DNA from 4 places in the Paenibacillus sp. FSL R5-0928 genome. Region 4 is predicted to be linked to each of the others. Evidence: riboswitches for the same ligand, from Rfam matches in the RefSeq annotation. Region 4 holds a riboswitch; each other region holds the start of a gene.
The links. A riboswitch is a leader RNA that binds a small molecule or an ion and turns the genes downstream of it on or off. The one in region 4 is predicted to bind cyclic di-AMP.
Positions count from the first base shown of each region.

Region 1: linked by a shared signal. The riboswitch ahead of MKZ16_RS02665 (hypothetical protein) and the one ahead of MKZ16_RS27670 (alpha/beta hydrolase) in region 4 are both predicted to bind cyclic di-AMP.
Region 2: linked by a shared signal. The riboswitch ahead of MKZ16_RS17365 (APC family permease) and the one ahead of MKZ16_RS27670 (alpha/beta hydrolase) in region 4 are both predicted to bind cyclic di-AMP.
Region 3: linked by a shared signal. The riboswitch ahead of MKZ16_RS12015 (KamA family radical SAM protein) and the one ahead of MKZ16_RS27670 (alpha/beta hydrolase) in region 4 are both predicted to bind cyclic di-AMP.

Region 1 covers NZ_CP150225.1:596,284-600,440, forward strand. The annotation lists gene MKZ16_RS02650 (hypothetical protein) at 1-222, opposite strand, end outside; gene MKZ16_RS02655 (hypothetical protein) at 284-805, opposite strand; gene MKZ16_RS02660 (hypothetical protein) at 820-1,374, opposite strand; cyclic di-AMP (ydaO/yuaA leader) riboswitch at 1,443-1,607, opposite strand; cyclic di-AMP (ydaO/yuaA leader) riboswitch at 2,027-2,216, shown strand; gene MKZ16_RS02665 (hypothetical protein) at 2,469-2,885, shown strand; gene kdpA (potassium-transporting ATPase subunit KdpA) at 3,102-4,157, shown strand, end outside.
Region 2 covers NZ_CP150225.1:3,878,216-3,882,372, forward strand. The annotation lists gene MKZ16_RS17360 (iron-hydroxamate ABC transporter substrate-binding protein) at 1-429, opposite strand, end outside; gene MKZ16_RS17365 (APC family permease) at 633-2,450, opposite strand; cyclic di-AMP (ydaO/yuaA leader) riboswitch at 2,575-2,734, opposite strand; gene MKZ16_RS17370 (disulfide oxidoreductase) at 2,929-3,393, opposite strand; gene MKZ16_RS17375 (DsbA family protein) at 3,390-4,106, opposite strand.
Region 3 covers NZ_CP150225.1:2,711,951-2,716,107, reverse strand. The annotation lists gene MKZ16_RS12020 (AraC family transcriptional regulator) at 1-1,587, shown strand, start outside; cyclic di-AMP (ydaO/yuaA leader) riboswitch at 1,636-1,777, shown strand; gene MKZ16_RS12015 (KamA family radical SAM protein) at 1,918-3,084, shown strand; gene MKZ16_RS12010 (YafY family protein) at 3,227-4,138, shown strand.
Region 4 covers NZ_CP150225.1:6,122,733-6,126,889, forward strand. The annotation lists gene MKZ16_RS27665 (exosporium glycoprotein BclB-related protein) at 1-470, shown strand, start outside; gene MKZ16_RS27670 (alpha/beta hydrolase) at 1,988-2,815, opposite strand; cyclic di-AMP (ydaO/yuaA leader) riboswitch at 2,903-3,089, opposite strand; gene MKZ16_RS27675 (hypothetical protein) at 3,410-3,583, opposite strand; gene MKZ16_RS27680 (Nif3-like dinuclear metal center hexameric protein) at 3,668-4,157, opposite strand, start outside.

The sequences.
Region 1 (4,157 bases), 1.7 Mb from region 4:
AAAAGAATCAGCACACTGGCGAATACAAGTGCGGTAAGCGTGGATAGAGAATAACTGAGGGTCGAAGTTATCCTGACGATATATTTTATGAAGCTCTGTGAAGGTGCGGATAGTAACCTTGTCTGCCTCATTAGATTGTTCTAATAACATGGAACTGAGTACGTAGACTTCATTAGTATACTTTTGAACACACTCTGCAAATTTAGCACTGTAGGTGGACACGGGAGGTAAGGGGTCAGGCATGGTGAACACGATCCTTTCAGAATGAGAGATTTGCTTGAATCTATAATATAGAAAAGTAAGAGATGGATTTATTGATAAGATCGGCGGTGTCTGGTTCCGGGCAACTGTGTTTCTGCTGGGAGGCAGTGGATAAAGCTTTGGAAGGTTTGTAGTAGAGCCGTTCACTTCTGGAATTGCTCCCCCCAGCTGCAACACTGTACAGACGCCCTTGCTGAATATGCCCAGCCAAGGATTTACCCTGGAGCTTGGCCTTTAAATCCTGCAAAGCACCCTGAACTAGCTCAAGCTTAACCTGCTCCCAATCTGAACCTTCGCGGCGGACCTTATCCAGCGCTTCCTCAAGACGGCAATGACAGATAGCCCGTAAAAAAGAACTCCATTTAATGAGATCGAAATTTTTGGTGTTGGCAGAGATTAGACAAGCCCCCCAACTGCAACCTCCCTTACAGGTGAGCTTCAGAATACCATAACGGCAGCCTTCAGCCCCTTCCATTCCATAGTGAATAGGCTCGGGTTCATCCAATACAAATACTTCAATGCGGGATAGTCTGCGCTGGTCCATAGTAGGGTTCCTCCTTAGATTTCCAAAAGCTTTAAGTCTACATGATGAGTGACACTAGCCTTTTCTACACAAGCGAGCATTTCCATTTTATTCTCACAGACTGCGGTATGCTCTAGCCATAGTCGGAACTTCTCTTTCCGTATAACAGATAGATGTAAGGGAAAGGTGCTGCGGGATCTCAAGACATACCAACCGGCGCTTACATCTTTCCAAGGCTCCTTGAAGGCTGTAAACCACGGGAGTTTTTGATGCGATGACCAATCCTGCTGCTGTTGTTGTTCTCGAATTTTTTTATATATTTCATATACAATCTTAGAGTCTAAACAGTCTTTACAAGAAGAAGGTGTACTGAATTGGCGAAGGGCTTGGATCTGGTTCTGGCCAAATGCATAACCTACAATGTACCTGTGATTATTTTCTTCGAACCACAAGGCCCCGAAACAAACGTAATTTAGACTTATCGGCTCAAGCAGCCCTTGATGTATCCCTAAATAATAGTGCTTCAAAACATTCACCCCATCCAGCGTGCTATCACCTAATAGGCTCAGGTAACGCAAAAACCGCAGCAAGAGGAGGACCTCTGCTGCGGTTTTGGATTACAGGCAGATATACCTGGGCCAAAGCGTGGCGGATCAAGGGTCTCTCTCTTTACGCTTACGAGGTTAGCTGTCGGATTCGGACGGTGAGAGTCGCCCTACCTATTGAGACTTACGCAGTCTCCTTTGGATTCACCCCAAGTAGGCCAGGTGGCCTGATGGTTCCCCCGTTCCCTGCGAATGCAGGAACTCAGCGTTGATTGTTTTTCATGAATTAGATTCAACCCGAATCATACTCTTTTCAAGATTTTCTGTAAAAAACGGAAAATGTTCTTTTAGAGCGATTTTAACCATATCCTGCCGACTACGACTGAAAAACGAGGTAAATAGGTATTTATGGCGTGTTATCGCGCCTCTTTCTCGCTCAACCTCAGCTTCTTGCGTTTCAACCTATAAAGGGAATTTGCAGTATTTTCACCCTAAAAAGGTGAATAAAATCACATGGGTTATAGATAGCGATTAAACGCTCGAAACTCGAGTAAACAAGAGATATAGAGAGATTAGATATCAAGTAAGCGCTATCTAATGGGAAAATAGTTTTTAATTTGCATTATTTTGGCATCATTCAGGTTTTACAAGTCTTCGTGCATAAGAGTATGATTACTCCTGTTTCAACGACAATCGAATATTTGATCCGCTTAATTTCCGATAAGGAAAGCGGGGGAACCAACAATCGGCAGCCGATGTGAGAGTCGGAAGCTGATTATGGGGTGAATCCTGTAGAGGGTGCGAGTGAGCTCGCATCTATACAGGTAGGGCGACTCTCACCGCCCGAATCCGACAGCTAACCTCGTAAGCGTATGGAGAGAGGATGAGTGCAATGTGACCGCTAGCGAGCCACAGAGGAGATCCTTTGTGGCTTTTTGCTGTGCTCTTAGAAGCAAAGCATTTATGGAGGCCTCCCCCAAGAGGTCGCTAAATTCATCATTAGCGGTATTTGTAAGGCAGCGTCTAATGACGTGACACAACCGAGCTTTAGGTTGTGCCCGAAAATGACGATAGGTCAACATCCTTTCGGAGATTTTCGTTGCCTCCTTGTTGTAAATGAGCAGGAGGAGAAAAAAGAGATGACGGATCAGAATGAATATGTGCTTGTATGTGCGCCTACAAAGGCGGGAGAACATTTCATTAAACTTCTGAAGTTCAGGGGTATTAAGATGGCGGGATTAACCAACAATCTGGCTGAGAAAGCTTTACTAGAGGAGCTCGGAATCGAGCGGGTTATTCTAGTGGATACCCGCCATCAGAGCACTTGGTTTCGCCCATCGTTCCCGGTAGGCAGGGTATATCTGTTTGAGAGCAGCTTTCCGCTTTGCTGCCGCTATATTCAGATGTGCCGTACCTGGACGACACAGCCAATTTTTGTGATTACAAGTTCTATAAATCCTAGATTGGTCTATAAAAGACTTGGTGCGAGCTATGTAATCTATTCCCATAGTGGTGATGCTGATTTTCTAATCGATAGATCACCTCATCAAGGATAATGGAAGGAGTGCGGAAGATATGATGGATCTGTATATGGTGGCTTCGTTAGCTGTAATTTACGGGTTATTTTATGGCTTTATGCGCTGGTGCGCAGGTGTAGTTGAGGATACGGGGAGGGATAAGCTGTGATTCTAGTAATCGCTGTTACCCTACTGTTGTTTATATATCTGGTTTACGCGTTGATTCATCCTGAGAAATTTTAAGGAGGGGCATTCATGGGCATTTTGCAAATAGTCGTCGTAATTGTAATTCTCATCTTGTTGGTCAAGCCGATGGGGACGTATTTATATCATGTATTTTCTAACGAACCGAATCGTACGGATCGCTGGTTTGCAGGCACAGAGAAAGGTATTTATAAGCTGATCGGCCTGAAAAAACGGGACGGAATGTCCTGGAAGAAGTATGCACTCAGCTTTGTTTTAACTAATATCGTACTGGTTGCTTTCAGTTATATTTTTCTAAGATTACAGCGGGGATTGCCGCTGAACCCGAATGGAATTGCCGATATGGAACAGACGCTTTCATTTAATACGGTGATCAGCTTTATGACCAATACGAACCTGCAGCATTATAGCGGGGAGACGGGACTATCGTATTTTTCACAAATGGCAGTCATCACGATGATGATGTTCACGTCTGCAGCGAGCGGATTTTCTGTTGCGGTTGCTTTTGTCAGAGGGATTACAGGACAGAAATCAGTCGGGAATTTTTTTGAGGACTTCGTAAAAGCACATATTCGTGTATTCATTCCATTAGCTCTGCTAGTTTCATTGGTGCTGGTAGGATTGCATGTGCCACAAACGCTCAAGCCATCGCTTGAGGTCACTACACTCGAAGGGCAGACGCAACAAATCGCTATCGGTCCAGTCGCTTCTTTGGAGTCAATTAAACACTTAGGTACGAATGGTGGCGGCTTCTTCGGAGCCAATTCAGCGCATCCTTTTGAGAACCCTAATCCACTTACGAACGTTCTGGAGATTCTCTCTATGTGGATGTTGCCAGCCTCTTTGCCATATATGTACGGGTTGTTCGCTAAGAACAAACGTCAGGGCTGGGTGATTTTCACAGCAATGATGACCTTGTTCGTTCTGCTGCTGGGGCTGAATTATTATGCGGAAACTAAAGGGAATCCCGCTATTAATGCGCTGGGGATCGAGTCTTCGCAAGGCAGCATGGAAGGTAAAGAGGTACGTTTTGGGATCCCGCAATCTTCTCTGTTCACTTCGGTAACAACGGCAGCTACGACAGGTAGTGTTAACAATATGCATGAT
Region 2 (4,157 bases), 2.2 Mb from region 4:
AGAAGACTCCGATGGGATGATAATAAGATCCGGAGCAAAGCTGGTTACAGCCTCTAACGGAAGATCGTAACTAATTGTAGGAACATCCTTCAATTCAGTGGCCAGATAATCCTGAACGCCATTTGTAACTGACCATTGAGCTACTGGAGTCACACCCAGAGTTACCAATGAGTCTTCCAAATATGAACCCAGGACGCGCTGTGGATTAGCCGGAATCGTTACTTCATGGCCCATTGCATCTGTTAATGTCTTAGGAGCAGCAGGTGCCTCTGTAGATTCTGCTGTAGGAGCTGTTGTAGGCGCTGTTCCTGCATTTGATGAACTTTCAGCATTATTATTACCACAAGCGGAAAGTAATAGCGTCATCACTATTAGTCCGCTCATTGTCACTTTCATGCTTCCTGATCTTTTTCTGTTAAGCCAAAACATTAAAAACCCTCCTATATGTAACTGCTTTGATATTCAAAGGTGACCTTTACCTCTGCTTCACTTTTAAATGATATTGATTCTCATTCTCTGTGTCAACATATAAATTTCAAATTCTGTGGATTTGCAACAATTTCCTTCATATAAAATACAAAAGAGGTTATATTCCGAACGTTCCGGATATAACCTCATCTTTAATCTTCTACTTATTTATTTAAATGATAAGGGACAGTCGCTACTACAACGTCCTTTTGATTCATTAGATACGAGCGGATTAAAAAGCTGGTCTGATTATGAAGCACGGCTTGCCACCAATGTTTGGTAATAAACTGTGGAATCAGAATCGTGATGTGATCCGTCGCAGCTGTCTTCCACTCAACCGTATCGATAAACTTCACTAACGGACGAATGATACTACGATATCTGGAGCGAAGTACAATCAGGCGTACGCCTGGATTCCATTCCTCCCACCGTTGCTCCATCTTATGAATGTCTTCTTCATCAAAGCCTACATACACAGCAACAACATTATCTGTTAGAGACTTCGCATAGCTGATGGAATGTAATACGGCACGTGTAACCCCTGCAACAGGAACAACTACAGTACTTCCTTTAATTATAGGTTTATCAGTAGCCGGACATATACGCAGTTGATCCGCAGTGTTCAAATAGTGCTTATGAATACGGTGGAACACGAACATTACAGCAGGTAAGAAAATGAATGCCATCCATACGCTCGAGAATTTAGTAATGATAAATATAAGCGTAATCGTCAATGTAGTCAACATACCGATGGTATTTACAACAAATCTTTTCACCCATCCAGCAGGTCTTGTTTTGATCCAATGCACCATCATCCCCAGTTGGGATAAGGTAAAAGGAATGAACACGCCTACCGCATAAAGTGGAATCAAACCTTCCGTATTCCCATGGAATGCAGCCACAAGTATGATAGACATAACTCCTAGAAAAATAATGCCATTTGAGAAGCCCAGGCGGTCACCACGGACCATAAATGCATGTGGCAGATATTTATCTTTTGCAAACATAAAGGCAAGCAGCGGAAACGCTGAATATGCTGTATTAGCTGCCAAGAACAAAATCACTGCTGTAATCCCTTGAATGAAAAAGTACAATCCGCCACGGCCAAAGGTCGATTCAGCGATCTGAGAGACAACCGTAGCCTTTTCATCTGGCACAATACCATACCAATACGCCAGCACAGTGATTCCGGTAAACATAAAGCCAAGGATAAGTCCCATGATCATTAGCGTCTTGGCTGCATTCTTCTCAGCCGGTGCTTTAAAGTTTGGGATCGCATTAGATACGGCCTCAACCCCCGTTAGGGCTGAACAACCAGAGCTAAACGCTTTTAATAGTAGAAACAAACTTACATTAGATACGGCGCTGCCTATTTCAGGAACATTCGCATGCGCGCCACCCATTGCATATTTAACGATACCGGAGATAATCAGAACAACAATCGAAACCACAAACAAATACACTGGAATTGCGATGAACGAAGCCGATTCAGTCACTCCGCGAAGATTAATGATTGTTAATAGAACGATAACAGATACAGCGATGAGAACAGTATGATTATGAAGACTTGGAAAAGCCGATGTGATCGCATCCGTCCCTGCCGAGGCACTAACCGCTACGGTAAGAATGTAATCCACCAATAATGAACCCCCAGCGAGCAGCCCTGTCGGAATACCAAGATTGCTCTTGGCTACGATATAAGCTCCGCCTCCTTGCGGATAAGCAAAAATCGTCTGCCGATAGGATAAAATCAGGATGGCCAGCAGGCCCAATACGGCTAATGCAATTGGCAGGGAATACCAGATGGCAGTAAACCCGGCAGCCACCAGTACAATCAGTATTTGTTCCGTTCCGTAGGCTACAGACGAGAGCGCATCAGAAGACAGGACAGCCAGTGCTTTAACCTTGGATAACTTTTCATGATCGAGTTCATTCGACTTCATCGGACGTCCGATCAATAGTCGTTTTACCTTGCTTACCATGGTGGATACAGTTCCTTTCTTTGGGAGCTGAAACGGAATTTCCGTGCGCTGTTTTCATCGGTGGATTTCATAAATGCAGACACAAAAATAAGCATACGGAAATGATCCGCATGCTTATGCATGGTCATTTTCCCACCTTGCTTACGAGGTTAGCTGGCGGATTCGGGCTGTGGTTATAGCCCTACGGTACAGGTCTGTTCGACCCGGTTCCGATTCACCCCATTGGCATGAATGCCAAGTTTGGTTCCCCCGTTTTTCCTAAGAAAATTCAGCGCATATTCAACTTCTCACAAGGTCTAATATTAGTCTACAAAGTGCCTACAGTAAAGCGTTGAAAAAAATGAAAAAAGAATGAAAAAACATCCAATAAGCTCAAATATAGCGTCTTATTGGATGCTCTCTTTCATTATCTTCAATTATCCCTCTAGCCCGTGATTTTAATACCTTTTCAGCTTTTTTGTAACTTCCAAAGCGAAAACTAAAATCCTAAGCTCTCCTCTGCATCTACTTCAATCATTTCTTCTTCCTTACGTCCATACCAAAGAAGGAGACTAATTAGAGCAAAAGCGATTAAAGCTAACAAAGGAATCGTAATAAATCCGAAGTAGTTCAAGTAATCTTTATTACAAGGAACACCAATTGTACAAGGTAGAACTTTACTTAACGCTGGAATCTTCTGTTCCGCATAATGATAGATTGAGATACTGCCACCAATCAAACTTAATGGAAGCACATAAGGAATGATGCGCTTATCTCCACGGAAAGTGGCAATTCCCAACAAAAATAACTGCGGATACATAAAAATCCGCTGAAACCAGCAAAGCTTACAAGGTTCATATTTCAAGACTTCACTTAAATACAAGCTACCAGCTACAGCAACCAAAGAGACAAACCAGGCCAGATAGAGGCAGTTACGCTTGCAAAAAGATAGGAATTTTGTCACTTTGCCTCCACTGCTTTTGCGGCGGTATTAATTTCAGATGTAATCGCTTCAATATCGAAAGGTTCAGCCGTTTTCACCCCATTAATGTAGAGCGAAGGCGTAGTTGTCACGCCTGCGTCAGTTGCCAACTGAATGTCTTTCTTCAGCTCATCTGCATAAGTTTTCTCTTGGATGTCTTTACGCAACAGATCGTAATCGATCGCTAATTTCTCTTTTTCAGCAAGGCTTATCAAGAAATCCTCAGTGGCCCATTCGTCGCTCTCATCCCCTTGCTGCGCATATACAGCATCATAGAACTTCCAGAATTCATCCTTATTCTGATGGTATACAGACAATGCAGCTAGTGAAGCTGTCTCAGAGTCAGGACCAACGAAAGCCATATTTACAAAGTAAAGAGCTGCTTTTCCCTCGTTGACAAAATCTTGAACAATTTTCGGTTTCATGGAGCCAGCAAACTGGGAACAAGCTGGACATTTGAAATCGCCAAATTCAACAAGCTTAACAGGTGCATCCTCATTACCAATCCTAGGTAGCTCACTGTAATTGAATTCTACCGGTTCTCCTGTAGAGACATTCTTTGCTGCATCTTTCGAAGCTAACATAAACAATCCAACAAAAATGATAACTACTACAGCTATTGAACTAATAACTAAAATTCTCGTTTTCTGCTTCTGTTGCTCCTGTTCTACCCGTCGTTTCTCTTGTTTGCTCAACTGGGGAACATTTGGACTTTTTTTAGGTTTACTCAAGGAGAATTCCTTTCT
Region 3 (4,157 bases), 3.4 Mb from region 4:
GCCGATTCAAGCTCTATAACGCGTACAACCCGGGACTATACCCTTCTCATATTTACTGGAGGGAACGGACAATTGAACCTCGATGATCAAAGCGTGATACTAAGTACGGATAAATGTTATCTACTATCTCCTGGAATCTCCTATAGTACGAACAACCAGGAGCTGACGTTGTATTATTACCTCATCACCTTTACAGCAATTTATACAACCAAGCTTCCTAAACGATATTCTGGAGAGCTGCTTTCCGGCAGGCGGGAGTTAATTGTGCACCCGTTCACCAAGGTAATCCGGCTAGTCGAAGACCTGCTCATGAACAGGAATAACACCGATGATGTACAACAATTCAAGCAACAATTAAAATTCCAAGAATTGCTGCTGTTACTTTTTGAGCATAATTACCCTTCCAAACACCTGCCAAGTCCTACGGAATCCGTAGAAAAGACCATAACATTCATTCAGGAGCATTATACAGAGAGTATCACCGTGAAGCAGTTAGCTGAACTGGCGGGAATATCAATCTGGCAATATACACCGATCTTTCAGCAGCTTACGGGTAAAAAGCCGCTTGAATACCTGACGGATCTGCGTATTAATCATTCCAAACGATTCCTGCAGGAATCGACTGAACCACTGCGGGAAATCGCCAGACTGGTCGGCTTCTCGGATGAATACTATTTCAGCCGCCGCTTTCGGCAAAAAACCGGAGTTACACCCGGACAATATGCACATCAGCAAGGTCGTAAGCTTACCGTCAAGGATTGGACGGGTCATGAGGTGGAAATTCCTGAACGAGCGAAACGTATTGTCTATCATGGCGAGACACTTGGCGACCTTCTCGCGTTAGGTGTAAAGCCTATCGGTGGAGATGAAGCATTCGCCCGGAACAGCGTCTATAAACATCGGCTTAAGAAGCTCGCCAACGTCGGGTTTCCACTGGACCCGCAGTTGACCGCTTCCCTAAACCCAGATTTGATCATTTTGGCAAATAGTGATGAAAGAGCCTACAGAGCAGTTTCTGGTATCGCTCCGACACTCACCTTTGATTCATTTGCGCCTCTCGACAACCGAATGCGGACATTAGGCAGTTGGCTAGGTAAACAGCGCGAAGCCGAAGCATGGCTGGAGTCATTCACAATCAAAAACGCTGCCATGTGGCAGCAGCTTTACTCGACAACTCTCCAAGTTGGAGAAACCGCCTCTGCTTTGGTCTATGATCATGGAGATCATCTATATGCTATGGGAATGTCCGGATTCTCCACTGCGCTTTATGCCCCATGTGGTTTACAACCGACCGAAGAGATCCAAGCCATATTGGACGAAGAGTTAGGGTTCGCCGAAGTTGATCCAACACGACTGCCTGCCTACGCCGGAGATCATATCTTCATGTTCATTCCGGAACGCAAAGACTCGCGAGCTGCGATGGAACGATTACTAGACAGTTCACTTTGGAACACTCTTCCGGCAGTACGTCAGGGACATGTTTATCTGCTCGACGGAAGCAAATGGAACTCTAGTGATGCGTTAACCCGGGAGAAACTGCTAACGCTGTTGCCTAAACTACTCGGCGGAAGTAGCGCTAGCAATTGAAGGTGAATCTAGGATTCTCTTTTGACTTTTCAAAACTTGATAGGGTATACTTTATCTACGCTTAATTTCCAACTTTTACAGTTGAAAAGCGGGGGAACCAGTTAATTGGGGCGAATCATTGAGCATTAGAATGTAGGGTACCATCTTACCCGAGTCCGTCAGCTAACCTCGTCAGCAGTGGATGGGTCTGCTTTTCATGTTATTTACATAACCAGAGACCCTTGCTAAGGGTCTCTTTTTGTGCTTTTTTTGGACCCTGCTGGCAGTAGATTGGCCTTTGACACTAAGGCTCCCTCATTTCTCACACTACGAGACAAAGGAGAGATGTACGTGCAAAAGGTAAAGTACTTCACGGATATTAACAAAATAGCTATGTTGTCTGAGCTGGAAAAAGAGAATCTGAAAGAAATTACAGACAAATTTGTTTTTCGTGTAAATGACTACTATCTGTCTTTGATTAACTGGGATGATCCAGATGATCCCATCCGTAAGCTGGTTATTCCTAACGAAGGTGAACTGCTGGAGTATGGGCGCTGGGACGCCTCCGATGAGGACACGAATTATGTGGTACCTGGTTGTCAGCACAAGTATAGAACCACTGCACTACTGATTGTATCCGAGGTCTGCGGGGCTTATTGCCGCTACTGTTTCCGTAAGCGTCTGTTCCGAAATGACGTGAAAGAGGCGATGGCTGATGTCTCTCCGGGCTTGGAGTATATCGCAAAGAATCCGGAGATTAACAACGTACTTCTTACGGGCGGGGACAGTTTAATTCTCTCCACACCGAAGCTAAGATCCATTATTGAAAATCTAAGAAGCATTGAGCATGTTAAGATCATTAGACTAGGTTCCAAAATTCCCGTATTTAATCCGATGCGGATCTCTGAAGACGAAGAGCTGCTGGAGCTGATTCGTACTTACTCTACCGAAGACAAACGAATCTATGTTATGGCGCACATCAATCATCCTCGTGAAATCACACCTGAAGCCAAAAAAGCATTTAAAGCTCTCCACAACGCAGGGGCAATTGTCGTAAATCAGACTCCCATCCTCAAAGGCATCAACGATGATCCCATTATTTTAGGGGAACTACTGGACCGACTTTCATGGGCTGGCGTTACACCCTACTACTTCTTTGTGAACCGGCCCGTTGCCGGAAACCGGGATTTCGTATTACCGCTCGAGCAAGTCTATCAAATTGTAGAAGAAGCCAAAGCTAGAACCTCAGGACTTGGCAAAAGAGTACGCTTATCCATGAGCCACACCTCAGGAAAAATAGAAATTCTCGCCATTGATAACGGGAAAGCCTATCTCAAATACCATCAATCCAGAGATCAGGAATACGGAAAATTCATGATTCTAGATTGTCCAAAGGACGCCGAATGGTTCGATGACCTGCCTGGGAATGAGCAATATTGGACCCCACCTGTGAAAAAAAACGATGCTATTATTTCTGTTAATGATTTATCAGAGCCTGCGGATTTAATCTGTAAATAAATTAATCGGCTCTGTCAGACTCTGTCATAGGATATTTCTTCATCACCAACAACAAAACTCCTCCCTCCCAAAATTAGCCCGAAAAAATCTATGATATAATCACGCTGTAACACGAAATGGACTAATGGGTGGGAATGCACACATGAAATTGGAACGATTGATTTCTATGATCTACAAGCTATTGAACCACGAAGTTTTATCTGCCTCCAAGCTGGCTGAAGAGTTTCAGGTTTCCCAGCGAACAATCTATAGGGATATCGATGTGATTTGTGCCGCTGGCATCCCGGTCGTATCGTATCAGGGTACTAAAGGTGGATATGGCATTATGGACGGATATAAAATGGATAAAAGCCTGCTCCGTTCGTATGATGTCACTTCTCTGATTACTGTACTTAACAGTCTCTCTTCCGTGTTTGAAGATGAGCATACGCAAGGAACCATTGAACGGCTGCAAACGATAGGAACGGAGCCACAAACTTCTAGTCTCGCGGTGGATCTTGAAACCCGGCGTACGGATCCTGACGCACTTCCTCTTTTACGTGCGGCTATAGCGGAACGAAATGTTGTCCGTTTTGATTACATCAGTGTAAAAAATGAACGTACAACCCGTGAAATGGAACCAGTAAAGCTTCATTTTAAATATAGCAACTGGTACATCTATGGTTATTGCCGGGCACGGCAGGATTATCGGGAGTTTCGTCTTTCCCGGATGCTGAATTTGTTCCTGACGCAGGATACCTTTCAATCACAACATGAAGTACCCAAAGAGGCTGGCTGTTCAAACAGGGTAGATCAGGTGGAGGAAATAGTAATCCGGGTGGGCCCTGAGGCTTTGGCAGAAGCTTTGGATCAGTTTCATCAAGTCGACAAGGAATTTCATTCTGATAAAAGCATGACGATGCGAATTCCTGTGTATAAGCCATTGGAAGCTCGTTGGCTTTGGTCCATTCTGCTGAGTTTCGGCAGCGGGGCCGAAGTCCTCGAACCCCCTGCATTGCGAGGTATTTTAAAAGAGCAGCTTCAAAACACACTCAAACTTTATGAAGAAGTATGACAGTCTGATGTCATACTTC
Region 4 (4,157 bases):
CGGTTTTAGGTGGTTTGGTGGGAACAACAAGCCTTGTAGGCTTCGGAAGTTCAGCCACAGGCATTTCTCTTGTTGGCGGTAATGTTGATTTAACAGGTACTCTCCTTGGACCGCTTATCAACTTTGCATTCTCGACTCCTCGTGCAGGAGTGATAACATCCCTTGCTGCTTATTTCAGTAATACCATAGCTTTATCGCTGCTTGGTACTACAATAAATGTAACAGCACAGTTGTACCAATCGGCCACACCAAATAACACATTTACTGCTATTCCAGGGGCATTAGTAGCGCTCCCACCTATCACAGGTACTATTAATCTAGGAACTTTTGTCAATGGAATTACAAATGATATCAATTTTGCTGTAACACCACAGACACGTCTGCTTATGGTATTCTCAGCCACTGCTACAGGCCTCACCCTTGTAAATACAGTCACTGGTTATGCAAGTGCTGGCTTTACGATTGTATAATCATTAAAACAAATTCAAAAAAAGGCATCTGCCATTCCTTCTAAGGAGTGACAGATGCCTTTTTGGTAATATGCGGTACAATTACTTGATCTTTCGGACTCAAATGCCGCTATTCGTTAATTTATCCCTGTTTAGAGAGATCATCGGACCTGAGAGGCGCTATTGGGCAGAAATGGTGCTCAATAGCGTCTATTTTGTACAAATAACGCCTATGGGGTCCAATAGCAACTCAAAAATAGGAAAATATTGCAAATAAGAGCGCTTGAGTCCGATAGTCTGTCAATGCCACTCCCCGCTCTTCTTCTCTCCTACTCATGTCCGGAGGCTGAATCCCTATTACCGAAACCTTCCTTTCCTTTGGTCTCGATCAGGAGCTGCAGATACGCTGCTTATTACACCTCCTTCTATACACTTACAATCACTACTTAGAGTCTACTGTTTCTTTCCCACGTCGGATGAGCTGCTTACTATGCCTCCCTCTATACACTTACCTTAACTACTTAGGTCTACCGTACTCTCCCACGTCGGATGAGCTGCTTACTACGCCTCCTTCTATACACTTACCTTCACTACTTAGGGTCTACCGTTCTTTCCCACGTCTGATGAGCTGCTTACTACACCTCCTTCTATACACTTACAATCACTACTTAGGGTCTACCGTTCTCTCCCACGTCGGGTCAGCAGCTTATTACGCCCCTTCTATACACTTACCATCACTACTTAGGGTCTACCGTTCTTTCCCACGTCTGATGCGCTGCTTACTACGCCTCCCTCCATACTCTTACCATCACTACTTAGGGTCTACTGTTCTTTCCCATGTCGGGTGAGACGCTTACTACGCCCCTTCTATACTCTTACCTTCACTACTTAGAGTCTACTGTTCTTTCCCATGTCGGGTGAGACGCTTACTACGCCCCTTCTATACTCTTACCTTCACTACTTAGAGACTACTGTTCTTTCCCACGTCGGGTGAACTATATTTGATGCTGTGGTAGGGTAGGGACATTAAGTGGCGTTCTAGGTACAATATGCTTGTAAATGTTCAACATCCACCGGTTAGTAAAATACCAAAGGCTGGCTCATTCGTAGATTTCACTACTGATGAGCCAGCCTTTAGTTAGATATCCATTATATTAGGGAAATCCTCCCTAATATTCATCGATAATCGCTTTAAAATAAGGTTTTTAGGGAAATCCTCCCTAAAAATTCTTGCAAATACCCATTTATGGCTAAAAACACCCTATTATTAGGGAGGATTTCCCTAATCCACGTTCTAGGAGCCATAATTCCCTTCACTTTAGGGAGAATTTCCCTAATCCACGTTCTAGGAGCCATGCTCTCTATCACTTTAGGGAGAATTTCCCTAATTCACGTGCTAGAAGCCATAATCCCCTTCACTTTAGGGAGAATCCCCTAAAGTTCTACCCAGAAAGACGTCCCATAGCCAGCTCATGCTCCCTGGCTATGGGACGCCTTTTTCCACTTAAACGCTTCGCTTGTAAAGGTCTCCCTATAGATCAGCTAATCTGCTGACTGCCCTGCTGCTTCTCTAAGAAACGTTGAAGAATCGCATTGAATTGCTCCGGCTGGCATAGATTACTTGGATCTAATGCGTTCGGAATAATCGCCAACTGCGCATGTGGCAGCTGAGACACCATTTCCTTCATACAATTCACTCCAAATTCATTAAAGTCCCCTACAATACATAAAGCAGGACGTTTAAAAGCCTTTAAGCATCTGGTGTAATCAACATGGCTTGTAGCCAGTCTTTGCCGATATAGCTCCCGGGGACGTTTGTCCAGCAGCCCTCTTCTAATCTCATTGTAGGCCAGACTCCAGCGCTCTCGGTACATCATCCGAATCGAAGGCAACACCAGCTCGCTTGGGAGATAATACATTAGCAAACTGCAATATGCTGCCATAGTTTGTATTTTCCCTACAATTGTTGATCCGTGAGTCCTACAGAAGCTATCCGCGACCACAATGGCTTTCACACGCTCAGGATATTGTTTGGCAATATGCTGAACGACTAAGCCACCATAGGCGATTCCTACAAAAACTGCTTCACGAATACCTAGGTCATTCAACAGCATAATCAAATCCAGACATTGCGTCTCAATAATCTCATGTGGGGCCTCCAGCAGTTTACCAGACTTGCCATTCCCCCGTAAATCGCACAAAATCACTTTATATTTATCGGAAAAATACTCCAGCTGTGGTTTGAACATACTGTGTGTTAATCCATGTCCATGGATAAACACAACCGGAGTGCCAGTTCCATTGATTTCATAATAGAGCGAAGTTCCGTTCAGTTTAGCGATAGGCAAAGGTAACACCTCTTTCATAATAAATTCTACGTCTATATCTGCTTAAAAACGCAGCAAAAAACCACAGAGGGATTCTCTGTGGCTATTCATCACTAAACACGCCATTCATCCTCTCTCCATACGCTTACGAGGTTAGCTGTCGGATTCGGGCAGTGAGAGTTGCCCTACCTGCAGGGATGCATGTTATGCACCCGGAACAGGATTCACCCCATAACCAGTGCCGACTCTCACATCGGCTGCCAGTTGTTGGTTCCCCCGCTTTCCAGAAACGGAAATTAAGCGGATTGCTTATGTAATTGTAAATTTAAGATAATTGTCAGTTCTGAGATGAATCATACTCTTGTAAGGTTTGCTTGTAAAGGAGGGCTCTGGTCAAAATAATGTTGAAAGCAATGCTTTTCATTTCATATTGAGCATACTCTTCATTTTCTCTTTCTTTTGCTCTTGTTTACTCGTTTTATTTAAGAAAATGGCTCTGAACCAAGCCAAACGGAGGTTAAAACACCAGTACTTTCTATATAAAGGCCATCCTTTTCACTGGAGATATGAAAAAAGCTAAGCAGAATCAGAGGTATTCCCCTGTCCACTTAGCTTCCTCTTACAATACTATGGCTACAAAAGATCGGCGTTTTTCAATGCATGCTCCCAGCTTGGAAAAAAGAACAGCGCACTTCTCATAAGCTCAGGATCGCTCTGCTTTACTTGTTTTTTACTGATCGAGCTTCCGTCGCTTTGCAGCTTTTTGATCCGACTTAATACTTCATCAGCCTCCAAAGGAATTTCCATTGAAACACTCCTTTCTCAGTGACCTGTTTCCCTTCATTTTCTCCATAATATGTTTATTTATTCCGTACTCTTTATTTCCCCAGATTAAACCATCTGATAGATGGGTTGTTCAGCAATGAACCGGTTAGAAAGCATGGGATATTTGTCTGCTAAGATTTCAGCTAAATATTTCATCCCCGGCGCTTCACTCTCCGCATGACCTAACATGATGAGCGCTTTAGATCTGCCTTGGTGCCCTGCATCCCGCACATATTCCGGAGTCTCCCACTCTGGTCCCTCTCCAGCAATAATTAAATCAAGATTGTGATCATTAAAATGCGGAATAGCCATCGTCCCGCCTCCTCTGTAACCTACTAATATCCCTACGCGTTTGCAGGACAGAGACAGGTCACCGGCAGCGCGTACATAAGAGATCCCTAGCTTACTTTTAATATATTGAGCAGCTTCCAGTACAGTCATAGCAGGAATAGTGAGAATCGTAGCAGCTGCTTGCTGCTCTTCCACGTATGCGGACCAATCTAGTTCTCGCAGTAAACCCACCATAATTCCATCCGGCTTTTGCCGATGCCAATAA